DNA from 3 places in the Enterobacter sp. B79-1 genome. Region 2 is predicted to be linked to each of the others. Evidence: predicted binding sites of a transcription regulator. Region 2 holds the regulator's gene; each other region holds the start of a gene.
The links. Region 2 encodes PhoB, which activates phosphate uptake and scavenging genes when phosphate is short. Its sites were predicted from a motif close to CTGTCATAAAACTGNCNNAT; they were not measured.
Positions count from the first base shown of each region.

Region 1: the regulator PhoB is predicted to act here: its motif matches at 1,930-1,949, upstream of AC2T6E_RS07655 (PhoX family protein).
Region 3: the regulator PhoB is predicted to act here: its motif matches at 1,391-1,410, upstream of uvrB (excinuclease ABC subunit UvrB).

Region 1 is NZ_JBYAZJ010000001.1:1,580,836-1,587,440, forward strand. Features, by position in the region: gene AC2T6E_RS07655 (PhoX family protein) at 1-1,872, opposite strand, end outside; gene AC2T6E_RS07660 (TonB-dependent receptor) at 1,999-4,182, opposite strand; gene yahO (DUF1471 family periplasmic protein YahO) at 4,398-4,673, opposite strand; gene AC2T6E_RS07670 (ABC transporter ATP-binding protein) at 4,824-5,855, opposite strand; gene AC2T6E_RS07675 (ABC transporter permease) at 5,857-6,605, opposite strand, start outside.
Region 2 is NZ_JBYAZJ010000007.1:137,295-143,899, reverse strand. Features, by position in the region: gene brnQ (branched-chain amino acid transporter carrier protein BrnQ) at 1-1,162, opposite strand, end outside; gene phoR (phosphate regulon sensor histidine kinase PhoR) at 1,572-2,867, opposite strand; gene phoB (phosphate response regulator transcription factor PhoB) at 2,889-3,578, opposite strand; gene sbcD (exonuclease subunit SbcD) at 3,766-4,971, shown strand; gene sbcC (exonuclease subunit SbcC) at 4,968-6,605, shown strand, end outside.
Region 3 is NZ_JBYAZJ010000001.1:1,338,646-1,345,250, reverse strand. Features, by position in the region: gene bioD (dethiobiotin synthase) at 1-225, shown strand, start outside; gene AC2T6E_RS06490 (ABC transporter ATP-binding protein) at 188-910, opposite strand; gene uvrB (excinuclease ABC subunit UvrB) at 1,663-3,678, shown strand; gene yvcK (uridine diphosphate-N-acetylglucosamine-binding protein YvcK) at 3,770-4,678, opposite strand; molybdenum cofactor riboswitch at 4,904-5,037, shown strand; gene moaA (GTP 3',8-cyclase MoaA) at 5,025-6,014, shown strand; gene moaB (molybdenum cofactor biosynthesis protein B) at 6,039-6,551, shown strand; gene moaC (cyclic pyranopterin monophosphate synthase MoaC) at 6,555-6,605, shown strand, end outside.

The DNA of each region.
Region 1 (6,605 bases), on a different contig from region 2:
ATTGGCCGGATCGGTAATATCATCCCCACCCTCACCCGGATGCTGAATGTTAATGAACAGCGTTCGGTTGTCCGGCGTAAACGCAATGCCGGTGATTTCACACCCGCGCGGTCCGGTCAGGAAACGGCGGTATTCATTGGTTCCAGGAATGGTGGCGACCATCTGGTTATTGCCCATCCCCTCGTACGCTTTCTTATTGATGGTGCTGGAAGAGACGTCGGTTTGGATCCACAGGACGCCCTGATGATCGAACGACAGGCCATCCGGGCTGCCAAATTCCGCGCCCTGCATGGAGCCTTTGGCCTTCGGATCGTCGCCGTCGGTGCGCCCGGCCATGACCAGAATATCCCATTTAAAGCGTGCGGCGGCAGGATCGGCCCCGTCTTCGTGCCAGTGCATAATATGACCAAACACGTTGTTGGCGCGCGGGTTGGCGGCATCGACCGGCGCCTTGCCCTCCTTGCCGCGATCGCTGTTGTTGGTAAGCGTACAGTAGACGCTGCCGCTGGCGTGCGGATCGACGGCTATCCACTCGGGGCGATCCATTTTCGTCGCCCCCACAACATCAGCCGCCAGGCGGGTTTTAATCAGCAGATCGCCCTGGCTTTCAAATCCGTTGCTTTTATCCAGGCCGTTTTGCCCGAAGATCAGCGGCAGCCAGTCGCCGCTCCCCTCCTCGTTGAACCTGGCGACGTACAGCGTGCCGGACGTCAGCAGCTGCATATTGGCTTCACGGTTCGCAGGATCGTATTTGTTGTCCGAGACAAATTTGTAGATGTACTCAAACTTCTGATCGTCACCCATATACACCACCACGCGCTTATCGGCGGCGAGCGTGACGGCCGCCCCCTCATGCTTGAAGCGGCCAAGCGCGGTGTGTTTGCGTGGCGTGGAGGTCGGGTCGTAGGGATCAATCTCCACGACCCAGCCAAAACGGTTAGGTTCGTTAGGGGTTTTATCGACGCTGAACCGGTCATCCACTTCGTTCCAGCGGTAGGACTCGTCGCTGTCGCTGATGCCGTAGCGTTTTTCCAGCGGGTTAAGATCGGTTTTTTTGACAAAAATATCCGACCAGTTCTCCTCGCAGGTGAGATAGGTGCCCCACGGCGTATGGCCGTTAGCGCAGTTTTGCATGGTACCCAGCACACGTTCCCCCTGCGGGTCGGCGGCAGTTTTCACTAAGAGCTGATGCCGCGCCGGGCCGGTAAGCTGCATCGGCGTATTGACGGTTATACGGCGGGCGAGAGAGGACGGGCGAACCACCTGCCACTCACTGCCCGTTTTTTTCACTTCCACCACCGACACGCCCATCGCGTTCTGCCCCTTGCGGACTTTGTCGAGGTTCCAGTTCGCGGTGCCGTCCGTAAACAGCATTCCGTTGTCGATGTATTCATGGTTCAGCGCCAGCAGCCCATGCTCCGGGTTTTGCGCTCCCTGAGGCAGGCTAAACCACGCCATCCCGTCGTGGTGCATGCCCGCCTGAACCGCCTGCTCGTCCGTGGTGTTGCTGGCGTCCGGCTTAAAGGCTGGCATGTTGTTTTTAATTCCCGTCGGGTCACCCCAGCGATAAAACGGGCGAGCAATATAGCCTTCCGGCACCCTTACCGTATCTTCCGTGGAAACGGGGATGCTGCTAAACCCAAGCGACACCGCTTTCGCCAGCGTGGAAGGCTTCGATACCGCCGCAATAGCGCTTTCGGGTTTGATCAGAAAGGGGAATGAAACGGCAGCCCCCGCGACGGCGCCCATCTGCAAAAAACGGCGGCGGGAAAGGAACACCTCGGCAACCTCGGAGAAAACCGGGTTGGCGCTGCGGTTAGCGATATCGTCGCGATGTTCTTTTTTGAAAACGGATTTGAGGGGTCTGCCCATAGCGGCTTCCTGTCATTGGCCAATTGGTAAGAATGTGGCGACCAGTGTAAGAAGCTTTTGTTACAATTTTATAACACGATAACGGAAGGATGGGGCATCCATGCCCCGGATAACGAGGTGGAACGCTTAGAACTCGTAGCCAACCGAGACCTTAAAGGTCCGCGGTTCGCCCTGAGTGATGTAGGTGCCGGAATCGTCTACGCTGGCCCAGTAGTTCTCGTTGGTCACGTTGTCGATGCCCGCGCGCACGGTCATCTGGTTTGCATTGTGGTTCACCGCGAAGCGATAGCGCATGCCCAGATCCAGCGTGGTGTAGCTGTCCAGCTTTTTGGTGTTTGCCAGGTCAGCGTACTGCGTGCCGGAGTGGTTCACGCGAGCGGTCGCTGTCAAACCGTCAACGGGCTTGATGTCGTATTCCGCGCCCAGCACGGCGTAGAAATTCGGAATACCGATCGCATCGTTACCCTGATTGACGCCGTTTTTGGTTTTGGTCAGCTCGGCCTGCAGCCAGGTGGCGCTGGCGTTCAGACGCATTCCCAGCATCGGCTCGCCGAAGACGTTCAGCTCAACGCCACGGTTACGCTGCTCGGCATCCAGGCCGTAGTGGCCGCTGTCGTCGAGGATTGCCGACGGCATTTTGATTTCGAACAGCGCAAGCGATCCGCCCACACGGCCGAAGTCCGCCTTCACGCCCACTTCGTTCTGCTTAGAGTGAACGATACCGGTGCTCTGGCCGTAGTTGGTGGCGGTGTTAGGTGCAGTTTTGCCCGGCTGCAGCGCTTCGGTGTGGTTGGCGTAGAGGGAAATTTCCTCCCACGGCTTGTAGACCACGCCGTAGGTGGGCATCCAGCGGCTGCCGTCGAAACCGTCCGCCGCGTTTTCCGCCCCGGTGATTTTGTTGTAGCCGCGAATGACCACCTTCTGATGGCGCGCCCCGGCGGTGAACAGCAGCTTGTCGTCCAGTACGCCCAGCGTATCGCTCAGCAGCCAGCCCTGGGTGCGGGTGCGCCCGCTGGTCAGCGGATCGCTGTATTTTCCGCCTAAGCCGTTGAAGTTGGTGCTGTCCGGCATATCGACGCCGGTGTTGTGATAGATGTTGGTGGTCGGGTTATCCGCCGCCGCCGACATTTTCCACGCGATTTTTTCGTTTTTGGTCATCGCTGAATACCCGACGTTGACCTTGTGCGAGACAAAACCGGTGTCAAAGTTACCGCGAATGCCCGCCATCCCGCTGACGGAATCGCTGATGCGGTTGGTGTCGAGGCGGCTGACCGTAGCCTTGCCGCTCTTGTCCACCAGCTTCGGCGCGCTGTAGATGCCTTCCTCGTGCGCGTGCTGCGCGCCCAGACCGGTATAGGCGGTCCAGCCATCGGTGATGTCGTACTCGCTGCGCCACATCCCGAATTCGTTTTCGATATTGCTGTAGGCCCACTTCTGCGAGAAATTGCGGTCATTTTTCGGCGGCTCAGGGACGAAATCCACCCCTGAAATATTGACGCTGGTAGGGCTGCCGTGGAAGGTTTTCTTCTGATAGCCCAAGTCAAACGAGGTGCGGAAGCGGTCGCCTTTGTAGTCCAGGCCGGTGGAAAGCAGCGTGGTGCGGCGGCGGTCATTCGGCACGCCGGTTTCCCCTTCCCGATGAACGAGGTTCACGCGTGCGCCAAACTGGTCGTTATCACCAAAGCGACGGCCCGCGTCCAGCGTGGTGCCAATCTGGGAATCCGAGGTGTAGTCGACGCCCACTTTTGCCTGCGGCGTCTCGCCTGCATGTTTCGGCTCAAGGTTGATCATCCCGCCCACGCCGGAGCTTGCCGCACCGTTCATCAGCGAATTGGCTCCTTTGAAGATCTCAATGCGGTCGACCATCTGGGCATCCACCACCTGACGCGGCAGCACGCCTGACAGGCCGCCAAAGGTCATGTCATCGCCGTCGAACTTCAGGCCACGAATACGGAACGTTTCAGCGCTGTTGCCGTAACCCTGAACAAATTGCACGCCCGCGTCGTTGGCGACCACGTCAGCAATGGTTTTTGCCTGCTGATCTTCCACCAGCTTTGAGGTGTAGCTGATGATGTTGAACGGCACGTCCATGGCGTTCTGCTGACCGAGCATCCCCATGCGTCCGCCATTTGCCACCTGCCCGTCGAGGAAGGCGGGCACCAGCTGGTCACCGCCAGGGGTGAAATCACTCTCCGCAGCAGCCTGGACGACGAGGGTGTCCTCTTTTTTCTCATCCGCCGCCAGAGCGGAATGGGTCACTGCGCCAATGGCAAGCGCCAGCAGCGTTTTATGCATTGTGGTGTTGTTCATAATTAACTCGTTTAAATGTGCGCGCAAAAATGACCCGTGGTCGGGCCTTAGAATGGTGTAAATGCAATGCAAATGAGAACTATACGCATTATCTATGCGTTATCAAGTGTAACCGCGCAATTCTGGTCGCGAAAAGAGGTTAATCAGAATGGAGGGATGATGACGAGGAGCAGGACGAGAACAGCCACCCCGCATCAGGGATGGCTGCAATAACATTATTTTTTCTTGTAGATATCGGCGGTGCCGTGAATTTTGTTGTTGGTATTACCGGACGTCAGTACCAGCACATCAGCGCCTTGTTTGTCTGCTTTCTCAATCAGCTCTTTCTTCGCATCATCAATCGATACTTCATTTGAAGTATTAACAGTACCGATTTTTTCATACTGTGATTCTACTTTCTCAAATTCATTTTTCGTCAGCAGTTCTGCAGCAAAGGCATTAGTGGTAAACAGAAACGCGGTTCCCAACAAAATAGCAGTCGTTTTTTTCATAACCTTTTTTCCTTGAGATTAATCAGCAACTACGAAAAGCCTCACACACGATGATGAGGTGTATTGAGCATGGTAGAGAATCTCAGGAAATTCCACACGTACAGGAAAATTCTTCTATAACAACCCATTGCATGAAATAACTAACGAATATTAAGAATATTCAAAAACGCGTGCGACGCCCGCAATATCAATGCGCACCGCCGTACCGGGGTTCCACCCAGCCTGACTGACCGTTTTCAGAACAACAGGCTCCTGTCGCCCGGCTAAGGCAAGGGTGAGCGTGGACAAATGGCCCGTGAAATCGACCTCAATAATCGAGACCGGGCTTTCATGCGGGGCGCATGCCGTTACGCGCAGCTGTTCCGGGCGCATCATCACTCTGCCCTCTCCTGTCGCACGGCCATTGTCCGTGGGCACTTCACCCAGCGCGCACATCGCGTACCCGCTGGAGAGCTGGGCAGGCAGGATCACCGCATCGCCAAGAAACAGCGCGGTCTCTTCATCAACGGGCCGGGAGTAGACCTCGTAAGGCGTACCCACCTGACTGAAGCGCCCGCCGCGCATCACTGCAACCTGGGTGGCAAAGGACAAGGCTTCGTTTTGGTCGTGCGTCACCAGAATGGAGGCCACACCTGCTTCCGCCAGCAGGTCGGCGGTCGCTTTGCGCGTCATGGCGCGCAGCCCGGTATCCAGCGCAGAAAAGGGTTCGTCGAGCAGCATGACTGACGGACGCTGGGCCAGCGCGCGGGCCAGCGCAACGCGCTGCTGCTGTCCGCCGGAAATCTCATGCGGCCAGTGCGTTGCCAGCTGCCTGTCCAGAGAGACTTTCTCCATCAGCGCGTCCACCCGCTGACGTTTTTCATCCCGCGTGCCGTCCAGCCCCCAGGCGATGTTGTCAGCCACATTAAGGTGCGGGAACAGCGCCCCTTCCTGCGGGACAAAACCGATCCCACGCAGATGGGCGGGCACAAAATTGTGTTCATCAAACAGCGTGCGTCCCTGCATGACAATGCGCCCGCTGTCCGGCGTTTCGAATCCGGCAAGAATACGCAGCAGCGTGGTTTTTCCCGACCCTGACGGCCCGACAATCGCCGTTCGGCTCCCCGGTGCAACGCTCAGATTCACATTATCAAGCACCCGCGCATCGGAAAACGATTTCGAAATGGACGTTAATTCAAGCATGTCATAGCCCTGCAATTTTTTTAGACTGCATATAAAGAATGGCGGTTAGCGGCAGTGAGATAAGGATCATTAGCATGGCGTAAGGGGCCGCAGCCACATAATCGATCTCGCTGGTGAGAGCCCAGAAGCCGGTGGAGAGCGTACGCGTTCCCAATGGCGACAGCAGCAGCGTTGCGGTCAGTTCATTGCTGACGCCGAGGAAAACCAGCGCCGCGCCCGCCGCCGCGCCCGGTGCGGCGAGCCGCAGGGTGACGCGCCATAACGCTTCAGCGGGCGTGCTGCCAAGGCTGCGCGCCACGTTTTCCAGCTCAACCGGCGCCTGCGCAATGCCAGCCCGGAGGTTAACGAGCGCGCGGGGCATAAACAGCAGCAGGTAGGCGAGGAACAGCGTCACTTCCGTCTGATAAATCGGACGGGCATAGTGGATAGTCACCGTGACCAGCGCCAGCGCGGTCACAATACCCGGCAGCGAGCTGGTGATATAAATGCACCCTTCCAGCATACGGAAAATACGGTGTGGATAACGGATCCCGAGCCACGCGATGGGGATCACGCACGCCGTCGTCAGCAGCGCTCCGCCCACGCCGAGCATCAGCGTCTGGCGCAGCGAGTGCCAGAGATCGGCGCTCATCCAGTTTTCCACGCCGCCCAGCCAGATCCAGCGACACAACACGATTAAGGGTACGCCCAGCGCCAGCAGCACCAGCGTCAGAAAAAGCAGCTGTCCCAGCCACGCCATAGCAGGCTCAA
Region 2 (6,605 bases):
TAATCCCGTCAAGGATACCAAAAATCAGGCTGATAAACATGGCTGGCGCAATAATTCGCGACGAGTTGTTCCACCACGGGCGAGTAAAGCTCAGCACCACCAGCACGATGCACGGCGGATAAATCGCCGTCAGTACCGGAATCGAGACCTGAATCAGGTGGCTCAGACCGAGGTTGGACACCGCCATAGAGAAGATGCCGAGGATAAACACCAGGGTGCGGTAAGAGAGCGGCAGATACTGTGCGAAGAACTCTGCACAGGCGCAGGTCAGGCCCACTGCGGTTACCAGACACGCCAGGAAGATAAGCGCCGCCAGCAGCATGCTGCCCGCACCACCGAAGGTGTGCTGAACGTAAGCGTGCAGGATAGCTGCACCGTTGGCGTTCTGATCGACCAGCATGGCGCTGTCGGAACCCAGGCGGAACAGTGCCAGATACAGCAGCGTCAGACCCACACCGGCCATCAGGCCAGCCCAGATGGTATAGCGAGTCAGCAGGCGCGCTTCAGTCACGCCGCGGGAACGCGCGGCATTGACGATAACGATACCAAACACCATCGCGCCCAGCGTATCCATCGTCAGATAGCCGTTCACAAAGCCGTTGGAGAACGCCGCATTTTTATAGGCGTCCATCGCGTCGCTAATCGGGCCTGCAGGCCAGACGATAGCGGCTACCGCCAGCACGATCAGGGCCACAATTTTCAGCGGCGCCAGGAAGTTACCCACGGTATCCAGCAATTTGCCCGGATAGAGGGAAACCAGAATCACAATCGCGAAGTAGATCAGGCTGTAGATAAACAGCGGCATCGCGCCGTCACCCGTCAGCGGAGCAATCCCCACTTCAAAGGAAACGGTCGCCGTACGCGGGGTCGCAAACAGTGGACCAACGGCCAGATAGCAGACGGTCGCCAGCAGAACGCCAGCCACTTTGCCAATCGGGGTGCTGAGGCTGTCCACGCCGCCACCGACTTTCGCCAGCGCGACAACGGTGAGGACCGGTAGACCCACGGCAGTAATCAGGAAACCAAACGCAGCTGTCCAGACGTGTTCACCCGCCTGTAAGCCAACCATTGGAGGGAAAATGATGTTACCTGCGCCAACGAACAGCGCAAATGTCATAAAGCCCAGCGCGATGATGTCACGCGATTTTAAGTGATGGGTCATAAAACCTTACTGCCTGTGGATGTGGTGTTGAAAACGTTGAGATTTTCGCTATCCCTGACGGGACGATACAGCGGAAAATTTGCTCAATTTCAGCGGGAAATGCTCCCGTCCTGGCGTGGAGAAGAATAGTTTTTCGATTTACCACGCAAATACAGTCGGTCTGACAGTATCTGGGGGGCAATTTAAACGCTTATAACGTTTAAAGGCAAGGAGGGATCGCAAAACCAGAACAATATGCCAGCATGAAAAAACAGACCAGCACAATGCACTAATTATAAGAAAAACCCATGGCTAATCATGCGAACAAAAAAGCATCAACCGTATAATATTCACACGCGTTTCGCTTGACTGCAAAGCAAACGGGCCAGCAAATGCTGGCCCGTGGAAAGGTAAAATGACACGCCTGCCGTCAGGCGATCTTTTTGGCAATTAATCGTTCCGGAATAACAAAGCTGAAGCGGGTTCCTTTACCCAGCGTACTCTGAATATCAAGACGGCTTTCATGATGATTCACCGCGTGTTTCACAATCGCCAGCCCCAGGCCGCTTCCCCCGGTCTGCCGCGAGCGCGCTTTATCCACACGGTAGAATCGCTCGGTCAGACGCGGTATGTGCTCAGGGGCAATTCCCGGCCCGTTGTCCTCAACGCTAAACTCAGCGCCCGCGGTAACACGCTGCCAGCGCACCACGATATGGGTCCCTTCCGGGGTATGATTCACCGCGTTATACACCAGGTTGGAGATAGCGCTGCGCAGTTCATCTTCACTGCCGAGCACCTTCAGGGTGCTGTCGACCTCAAAGCTAATGTGATGTTTTTTATGGCTTAACGTTTGCGCTTCCCGCTCCACCACCCGCAGCATCATCGGCACATCGATGGTGTCATTCAGTGCCAGTGAAGGTGCGGCTTCAATCTTCGAGAGCGTCAGCAGTTGCTTGACCAGGCCTTCCATACGGTGCGTTTGCTCGCGCATGGTGTGCAGCGCTTTTTCACGCGGCGCACCTTCGAGCGTTTGCTCCTGCATCATCTCCAGGTAGCCCTGAAGCACGGTCAACGGGGTGCGTAATTCGTGGCTCACGTTCGCGAAGAAGTTGCGTCTCGCCCCTTCCAGCTGGTGCATCTGGGTGACATCCCGCGCCACCATCAGCCACTGCCGATCGCTGTAAGGCATCACGCGGATTTCCAGATGACGCCCGTTGTTGAGCCTCAGATTGTGCGGCCCCGTAAAATCACGCTTTTTCAGATACAGCGTGAACTCCGGATAACGCAACAGGTTAAGGATATTTTGCCCATTATCGTCCGGCCAGCGCAGGCCCAGCAGCTGTTGCGCCAGACCGTTACACCAGAAAATTGTGCCTTCTTCAGTGGTCAGAATGACGGCATCCGGCAGCGACTCTGCGCCGCTGCGAAAGCGTTTGATTAAGCTTCCCAGCTCGCGACGACGTTTTTTATTACGCATCTGCATCTGGTGCAGACCATACAGCAGCGGTTCCCAGCTGCCGCTTCCCGGCGGAGGGGTCATGCTTCTGTCTACCCACAGCCACCAGGAGAGGCGCAGTAAGTTCCAGAAATGCCAAACTAATAACCCGGTCACTGCCGCCAGCAAAAACCACGGCAGATGCCCAACGATGGCCCCCAAAATGAAGGCCGGAATACAGCATAAGATCAGTTCAAAGACGAGCCTTTTCCATGACAGACGTTCCAGCACGCGTCACACTCCTGTCACTGTTCAGAAACGGGTCGAAAAACGATAACCCGTACCGCGGACCGTCTGCACCATGCGATCGTGACCGCTCAGCTCCAGCGCTTTACGCAGGCGGCGAATATGCACATCAACCGTCCGGTCTTCCACATACACGTTAGTTCCCCAGACGTTATTCAGCAACTGCTCGCGACTGTAGACACGTTCCGGGTGGGTCATAAAGAAGTGCAGGAGTTTGAATTCGGTAGGCCCCATGTCGAGGGGATTTTCGCCCGTCATCACGCGGTGTGAGGTGGGGTCAAGGCTCAGGCCCTGCATCTCAATCACCTCTTCTACCGCCATCGGCGAAATGCGGCGCATAACGGCTTTGATACGAGCAACCAGCTCTTTGGGGGAGAACGGCTTGGTGATGTAATCGTCCGCGCCGGTTTCCAGACCGCGCACGCGATCCTCTTCTTCACCGCGCGCAGTCAGCATAACCACCGGAATATCGCGGGTCATCGCTTCACGTTTAAGATGTTTGATAAACTGCAGTCCAGAGCCGCCAGGCAACATCCAGTCAAGCAGAATCAGATCGGGCCAGGGTTCATTCAGCTGGTTCACCGCGCTGTCATAATCTTCCGCTTCAACCGGCTGGAAGCCATTTTGTTCGAGCACGAAGCACACCATTTCACGAATTGGAGCTTCATCTTCTACGACCAGAATACGTCTCGCCATACTTTGCCCTGTCTTATCTTATTTAAGTTACAAGTTTGTAATGCGGCGTCATTATGCGTCAGATTTATGACAGATTTATGAAAAACATTACCACCATAAATGGCAAACTGTTGTTTTATTACAGCGGTTATTTTCCATCCCCTGAGAGTTTATAATCGCCATCAACTCTTTTCGCCACGGATCAGCTATGCGCATACTTCACACTTCAGACTGGCATCTGGGTCAAAACTTTTACAGCAAAAGCCGGGCGGCGGAACACGAAGCCTTCCTGAACTGGCTGCTGGAGACGGCGCAATCGCATGACGTCGATGCGATTATTGTCGCGGGTGACATCTTCGATACCGGTTCCCCACCGAGCTATGCGCGTGAGCTCTATAACCGTTTCGTGGTGAATCTGCAGCAGACCGGCTGTCATCTGGTGATTGTCGCCGGAAATCACGATTCTGTGGCCACGCTGAATGAATCCCGCGATATTCTGGCGTTTCTCAATACCACCGTGGTGGCCAGCGCCGGACATGCCCCGCAGATCCTGAAAAAACGTGACGGCACGCCGGGTGCGGTGCTGTGTCCCATTCCGTTTTTGCGCCCGCGGGATATCGTACAGAGCCAGGCGGGACTTTCCGGCGGCGAAAAGCAACAGCATTTATTACAGGCTATCACTGATTATTATCACCAGCAGCATACCGATGCCTGCGCCCTGCGCGGCGAAGCGGCAATCCCGGTGATTGCGACCGGGCATCTCACCACCGTGGGTGCCAGTAAAAGTGACGCCGTACGTGACATCTATATCGGCACGCTGGATGCCTTCCCGGCGCAGAACTTCCCGCCTGCCGACTACATCGCGCTCGGGCACATTCACCGGGCGCAGATCGTCGGCGGCTGCGAGCATATCCGCTATTGCGGCTCGCCCATTTCACTCAGCTTCGATGAAACAGGCAAAGCCAAATCCGTGCATCTGGTCAGTTTTACCGACGGTAAACTCAGCGCTGTCGAGACGCTGGACGTGCCCGTCACCCAGCCGCTGGCGGTGCTAAAAGGCGATCTGGCGGCCATCACTGAACAGCTTGAGCAGTGGCGTGGTGTCGAGCAGGTTCCGCCCGTCTGGCTGGATATCGAAATCACCACCGATGACTACCTGCATGATATGCAAAGGAAAATTCAGGCGCTGACGGACGATCTGCCCGTCGAGGTCTTACTGGTTCGCCGTAGCCGGGAGCAGCGCGAGAAAATTCTGTCAGGTGCGCAGCGTGAAACGCTCAGTGAACTGCGGGTCGAAGAGGTGTTTGAGCGCCGGTTGTCTCAGGAAGAGATTGACGACGCGAAGCGAGTAAGGCTCAACGAGCTGTTCACGCATACCCTGCATGCGCTTAACGATGAGGGAGAAAACGCATGAAAATTCTCAGCCTGCGCCTGAAAAACCTGAACTCGCTCAAGGGCGAGTGGAAAATCGACTTTACCGCTGAGCCGTTTGCCAGCAACGGGCTGTTTGCCATTACCGGTGCCACCGGTGCCGGGAAAACCACCCTGCTCGACGCCATCTGTCTGGCGCTTTACCACGAAACGCCACGACTGCAGAAGGTCTCTCAGGCGCAAAACGACCTGATGACGCGCGACACCGCCGAGTGCCTGGCGGAAGTGGAGTTCGAGGTAAAGGGCATCGCCTATCGCGCGTTCTGGAGCCAGAACCGCGCGCGCAACCAGCCTGACGGGAACCTGCAGGCGCCGCGCGTGGAGCTGGCGCGCTGCGAAGATGGCAAAATCCTGGCCGACAAAGTGACGGATAAACTGGAGCAAACCGCTGCGCTCACCGGACTGGACTATGGCCGCTTTACCCGCTCCATGCTGCTCTCACAGGGGCAGTTTGCCGCCTTCCTGAACGCCAAACCGAGCGATCGCGCCGAGCTGCTGGAAGAGCTGACCGGCACCGAGATCTACGGCCAGATTTCCGCCATGGTGTTTGAAAAACACAAAGCCGCCCGCAGCGTGCTTGAAAAGTGCGAGGCGCAGGCGGCGGGCGTCGTGCTGTTGAGCGAAGAGCAACAGCAGCAGTTACAGCAAAGTTTGCAGGCACTTACTGACGAAGAGAAAACCCTGCTGGCGCAGCAGCAGAGCCACCAGAAAGAATTTCAGTGGCTTACTCGCAGCGAAGAGCTTATCCGCGAACAGCAGCGCGCTACGACCTTACAGCAGCAGACGCAACAGGCGCTGACTGATGCAGCCCCAGACCTGGCAAAGCTCCAGCTCGCGCAACCCGCGTCCCAGCTCCGCCCGCTGTGGGAACATCAGCAAGAACAGGCATCACGCCTGGCGCAAACGAAGCAGCGTATTGTTGAAGTAAATACTCGCTTACTGGAAAAAACCGCCTTGCGCTCGCGGATCCGCAACGGCGCTTTACATACTCATACGCAGCTTCAGACAGAACTGGCGGCACTGGCACAGTGGCTGACAGACCACGATCGGTACCGCCTGTGGGGCCAGGAGATTGCAGGCTGGCGGGCTCACTTCTCTCAGCTTAATCGCGATAAAAATCAGCTCACTACGCTTGCTGCGCGCATCACTGAATTACGCCATAAGCTGACGGGTCTGCCAGAAAGTTCCCTCACGCTGACGGCTGACGAGGTCGCAATGGCGATGGAGCAACGGGCGCAAACCCGGTTTACGCGCCAGCGCCTGACCGCTCTCCATGCCCGCTATCAACCGCTGCAAAAACGTCAGCGCCAGAACGCCGAAAGCGTGCAAAAAGCACAGACCGGGCTGGTCGCGCTTAATGAAACGCTGGCACAGCGCCGCCAGCAGTATAAAGAAAAAAACCAGCACTATCTGGACGTTGAAACACTCTGCAGGCAGGAAGAGAAAATCAAAAGCCTTGAGGCGGAGCGTGCTCAACTCCAGGCCGGGCTACCTTGCCCGCTGTGCGGCTCCAAAACCCATCCGGCCGTGACGGCATACCAGGCGCTGGAACTCAGTGAAAATCAACGCCGCCGCGACCAGTTAGCTAAAGAGGTCGCCGCACTTAAAGACGAAGGT
Region 3 (6,605 bases), on a different contig from region 2:
GCGCAGGCCGTACAGCAGGCCGGGCTGCGTCTGGCGGGCTGGATAGCCAACGACGTGGTTGCGCCGGGTAAACGCCATCAGGAGTATCTGGCGACCCTCAAACGCGTGCTCCCCGCGCCGTGCCTCGGGGAAATCCCCTGGCTTGCTGACGGCGCGGAAAATGCTGACACCGGGTGTTATCTCGACCTCAGCGTCTTGCTTCCCGCGACATCCAGTGGGCGATAAGCTCGTCATCCAGTTCGTTAACGTGGCCCTGCGCCACGTTACGCCCGCGATAGAGCATGCAGAAACGCTCCGCAACCCGGCGGATAAACGACAGCTGTTGCTCCGCTAATAACACTGTCATACCCAGCTCCCGATTTAAGCGCACCAGCAGCTGTCCCAGCTTCTGGGCGAAGCTGTGTCCTGCGCCGTGCAGGGGTTCATCGAGGATCAGCAGGCGCGGGCGGTTCACCAGCGCGTTGGCCAGCGCCAGCTGATACTGGTCGTCCGGAGAGAGCGTGTTGGCGCGGGCCTGCCGCAGCGCATAGAGTGCCGGAAACAGGTCGTAAACGTCTCTTTTCGCCTCAGGGTCGGGTTTCCCCACGGCCTGCATCGCAATATGCAAATTCTCATCGATGGTCAGCTGGGAAAAGATCCGTCTGTCCTGCGGCACATAGCCTATGCCCGGCATGGAACGGTGCTCTGACGCCGGGTTGAGCAAATCGCGCGGCGGCGCACCGGCTTCATGCCAGATGATGGTGCCGCTTTCGACGGGCACTTTTCCGGTAATGCAGTTCATCAGGGTCGTTTTGCCCATTCCCGGCAGGCCAACGACGCCTGTACACATGCCTTGCGGAAAATCTAAATCCAGGTTCCATAGCGTATGTTGGCTTCCGTAAAACTGATTCACAGCACGCAGACTCAACATCTTTCTCTCCTTAAAAATGTTTATTGATGACGCTCGTAGTCGACTGTGCAAAACGCCTGCCAGAAACCATAAAGTGATTAAAAAAGGGGCTTTTTTAGGAATAAGTCTCTGCGGATCGTCGTGCGGATCCTTGAATTGCACATCAACGGTGCCGGAAGCGGTGATTTATGGTGCAGGGCGCGAAATGGCGGATTTGTGAGCGAGATCGCATGAGTTGGTTATGAATGACTCAACTGTTTATCATCAAAAAATAGCTATAAAAATTTTTTGTTGCCGCCTCGTGGGAAAAACCGGGAATTTGCCGAGTGGCGGTCTGTACGGGCTGGACGCAGTTATCCACTATTCCTGTGGATAACCATGTGCATTAGAGTTAGAAAACACGCGATAAGCGAGAGAATACGCGGGTTACGCCCGAATTGATGCGAAACACGGCTTTAGAAAATATCGCTTAGTAATTAGCTGGTTAGATAAAATCAATTGCCGTCATGAAACTGTCACCCGTTGCCACAAAACTATCATTACCTGGCTTGACAAATGTTAAAAAAGGAAAAGTTCTGGGGATAACCGAGTCAGGCTGGTGTTTTATTTTGTCACAGTCTACATTTCAACCGGGATCGCGCTCATTCCCCGGGCGCTACTCTAAATATCCTGCCACGCTACTGGTTTTTCATCCAGTGTTTTTTACTGGCATTCCTGGCAACAACGAGTAAAATTACTCACCTGCCGCTTATAACGTCATCAGGTTGTCGCCCATGAGTAAACCGTTCAAATTGAATTCTGCTTTCCGTCCTTCGGGGGATCAGCCCGAGGCCATCCGCCGTCTGGAAGAGGGGCTGGAAGATGGGCTGGCGCATCAGACGCTATTAGGTGTGACGGGGTCAGGTAAAACCTTCACCGTCGCCAACGTGATTGCGGATCTCCAGCGCCCAACGATGGTGCTGGCACCCAATAAAACCCTGGCGGCGCAGCTTTATGGTGAGATGAAAGAGTTCTTCCCGGAAAATGCGGTGGAGTATTTCGTCTCCTACTACGATTACTACCAGCCAGAAGCCTATGTGCCGAGCTCTGACACCTTCATCGAGAAGGATGCCTCAGTGAACGAACATATTGAGCAGATGCGTCTGTCGGCCACTAAGGCGCTTCTGGAGCGTCGCGATGTGGTCGTCGTCGCATCTGTTTCCGCAATCTACGGTCTGGGCGATCCGGATCTCTATCTCAAGATGATGCTGCACCTGACGCAGGGGATGATCATCGACCAGCGCGCCATCGTCCGTCGTCTGGCGGAGCTGCAGTATGCCCGTAACGATCAGGCTTTCCAGCGCGGGACGTTCCGCGTACGCGGTGAGGTGATCGACATCTTCCCGGCGGAATCGGACGATATGGCGCTGCGCGTCGAGCTGTTCGACGAAGAGGTCGAACGCCTGTCGCTCTTCGATCCGCTGACCGGACACATTGAATCGGTGATCCAGCGCTTCACCATTTACCCGAAAACGCACTACGTGACGCCGCGCGAGCGTATTGTGCAGGCGATGGAAGAGATCAAAGTGGAGCTGGCCGAGCGCCGTAAGGTGCTGCTGGCCAATAACAAGTTGCTGGAAGAGCAGCGCCTGAGCCAGCGTACCCAGTTTGACCTTGAGATGATGAACGAGCTGGGCTACTGCTCCGGTATTGAAAACTACTCGCGCTTCCTCTCCGGGCGCGGGCCGGGCGAGCCGCCACCGACGCTGTTTGACTACCTTCCGGCAGACGGTTTGTTGGTGATCGACGAATCCCACGTTACGATCCCGCAGATCGGCGGAATGTACCGCGGTGACCGCGCGCGTAAAGAGACGCTGGTGGAATACGGCTTCCGCCTGCCGTCGGCGCTGGATAACCGTCCGATGAAGTTTGAAGAGTTTGAGGCGCTCGCGCCGCAAACCATTTACGTCTCGGCCACGCCGGGCAACTACGAGCTGGAGAAATCCGGTGAAGACGTTGTCGATCAGGTTGTGCGTCCAACGGGTCTGCTCGACCCGATTATTGAAGTTCGTCCGGTGGCGACTCAGGTGGACGATCTGCTCTCGGAAATTCGCGCTCGTTCCGCCATCAACGAGCGCGTGCTGGTGACCACGCTCACCAAACGCATGGCGGAAGACCTGACCGAGTATCTGGAAGAGCACGGCGAGAAGGTGCGTTATTTGCACTCGGATATCGACACCGTCGAGCGCATGGAAATTATTCGCGATCTGCGTCTGGGCGAGTTTGACGTGCTGGTGGGGATCAACCTGCTGCGAGAAGGTCTGGATATGCCGGAAGTCTCACTGGTGGCGATTCTGGATGCGGATAAAGAGGGTTTCCTGCGTTCCGAGCGTTCGCTGATCCAGACCATCGGCCGCGCGGCGCGTAACGTCAACGGTAAAGCGATTCTGTACGGTGACAAAATCACCCCGTCGATGGCGAAAGCGATTGGTGAAACGGAGCGCCGCCGCGAGAAGCAGCAGCGCTACAACGAAGAGCACGGCATCACGCCGCAGGGTCTGAACAAGAAGGTGGTGGATATCCTGGCGCTGGGCCAGAACATTGCCAAAACCAAAGCGAAAGGTCGCGGCAAGGCGCGCTCAGTGGTGGAAGAAGATACCGTCGTGCTGACGCCGAAAGCGCTGCAGCAGAAAATCCACGAGCTGGAAGGACAGATGATGCAGCACGCGCAGAACCTGGAGTTCGAAGAAGCGGCGCAGATCCGCGACCAGCTTCATCAGCTGCGGGATCTTTTCATCGCGGCATCGTGAGTGGGTTTTGCCCGGTGGCGCTGCGCTTACCGGGCCTACGGGGTTAGCGTCTTTTGTAGCCCCGGTAAGCGCAGCGCCACCGGGGGGGTTGCTAGCCCAGCGCCTGAATCGCCTTCTCCAGCGCCTCGCGCAGCAGGTGACGGTCATGGCGATACTTAATATCACTCGCCTCTAGCGGCTCCTGCACCACCACGCGGTCGCCAATACCCGATACGTCCACCTTCGGCCCCACCACGACACCGTCGATAATTTTTTTACCGACGTATTGCTCCATTAAATCAAGCTTGTCCGCCAGCGACAGGCTCGCTGCCGCCGGGCTCAGTTCACGTCCCAGGTTACCGATGTAGACCATCGGGGCGGGGGTGCGGCGCAGCGCCTGCGCCAGCTCTTTCACCAGCAGAATCGGCATCAGGCTGGTGTAAAAACTACCAGGGCCAATCAGGATCAGATCCGCTTCACCGATGGCTTCTACCGCTTCGCGCGTGGCGGGGACGCTTGGATAGGTCATTAGCTCCGTTGGCGGCAGGATAAGCTGATCAATATTCACCTCACCGTAAACTTCATGCCCTTCAGCGTCGATAGCCATTAAATCGACCGGTTGTTCAGACATGGGGATCAGAAATGCATCCACTTTAAGCAGATTACGGATCAGGTTGATGGCTTCGAGAGGCCGCACACTCAGGTGATCTAAGGCCTTTAACATCAGATTTCCGAGGTTATGCCCGGAAAGTTCGCCATTACCGCCAAAACGGTACTCAAACATCGCCGATGCGACGCTCGGTTCGGTAATTAACTGGTTCAGACAGTTGCGCATATCTCCCCAGGCAATCCCGCCTTCGGCACGTCGGATCCGCCCCGTTGAGCCGCCGTTATCGGTGGTGGTCACTATCCCTGTCAGCCTTGACCCGAGTGACGACAATGAGGACATGACGCGGCCCAGGCCGTGGCCTCCGCCAAGAGCGACCACTCGGTCAAGATCCGCAAAAGTGCGATTGCGCATAGGTATTCCTTATCACGTTCGATCGCGTAACAGTAACCTAACTACCCCTAAAAGACGATGCCTCAGCCGATGCAAAATGACGTATATCAATGTGAAAGTGTGGTTTTTGGGTATCCTGTAGCGAAAATGCACGATTAAGTCGCTATATATATAATTATATAGCGAAATGCGAGAATGGCGAAGTGATGATTTCCGCGTTACTATCGCTATAACCACGTTTTCATTTTTGAAAACATACACTCTAGCCCTGGCGCCTGTGTCGAACGATATGGCGCCCTGGCCGTGGCAAATTAGCCACCAGGGTACAGAAAGAAATGACTGTGCCTCCCGATTTGGAAAGGTGTACATGGCTTCACAACTTACTGATGCTTTCGCGCGTAAGTTTTATTACTTACGTCTGTCGATTACCGATGTGTGTAACTTCCGTTGCACCTACTGCCTGCCCGATGGCTACAAGCCGGGTAAGGTCACCAATAACGGCTTTCTCTCCGTGGATGAAGTGCGCCGCGTTACGCGCGCCTTCTCTGAACTCGGCACGGAAAAGGTGCGTCTGACCGGTGGCGAACCCTCTTTACGTCGTGATTTCCCCGACATCATTGCCGCCGTGCGTGAAAACGAACGTATCCGCCAGATAGCGGTGACCACTAACGGTTACCGCATGGCGCGCGACGTGGCGAACTGGCGCGATGCGGGCCTGACGGCGATCAACGTCAGCGTAGATAGCCTCGATGCCCGTCAGTTCCACGCCATTACCGGACAGGACAAATTCCATCAGGTGATGGAAGGCATCGACGCCGCATTCACTGCGGGGTTCGACAAAGTCAAAGTCAATACCGTGCTGATGCGTGATGTAAACCATCATCAGCTGGACACCTTCCTGGCGTGGATCAAACCACGCCGCATTCAACTGCGTTTTATTGAGCTGATGGAAACCGGCGAGGGCAGCGAGCTGTTCCGTCGCCATCACATCTCCGGCATGGTGCTGCGCGACGCGCTGCTGAGACGCGGCTGGATCCACCAGATCCGCCAGCGCAGCGACGGCCCGGCGCAGGTCTTCTGCCACCCGGATTACGAAGGTGAGATAGGCCTTATCATGCCCTATGAGAAGGACTTCTGCGCCAGCTGTAACCGCCTGCGCGTCTCCTCCGTTGGCAAGCTTCATCTCTGCCTGTTCGGCGACGGCGGCGTAGATCTTCGCGATTTGCTGGAAGACGATGCGCAGCAGGACGCGCTTGAAGCACGCATTTCTGAAGCGCTGACGCATAAAAAACAGACCCACTTCCTGCATCAGGGCAATACCGGCATTACTCAGAACCTGTCTTACATCGGCGGGTAATCAGTCTTAAGAAGGAATCAGAAGATGAGTCAGGTAAGCGCAGAATTTATCCCGACACGCATTGCTATCCTTACCGTTTCCGACCGCCGTGGCGAAGAGGATGATACCTCCGGTCACTGGCTGCGTGATGAGGCGCATGACGCGGGGCATCACATCGTCGATAAAGCGATTGTAAAAGAGAACCGCTACGCCATTCGCGCTCAGGTCTCTCAGTGGATCGCCAGCGATGAGGTGCAGGTGGTGTTGATTACCGGCGGCACCGGCTTTACCGCAGGCGATCAGACTCCCGAAGCGCTGATCCCGCTGTTCGACCGCGAAGTGGAAGGCTTCGGCGAAGTGTTCCGCATGCTCTCCTTTGAAGAGATTGGTACCTCCACGCTTCAGTCACGCGCCGTGGCGGGCGTGGCGAACAACACGCTGATTTTCGCTATGCCGGGCTCGACCAAAGCCTGCCGTACCGCGTGGGAAAACATCATCGCCCCGCAGCTGGATGCCCGTACCCGTCCGTGTAATTTCCACCCCCATTTAAAGAAATAAGCTATGTCACAACTGACCCACATTAACGCCGCCGGTGAAGCGCATATGGTGGAT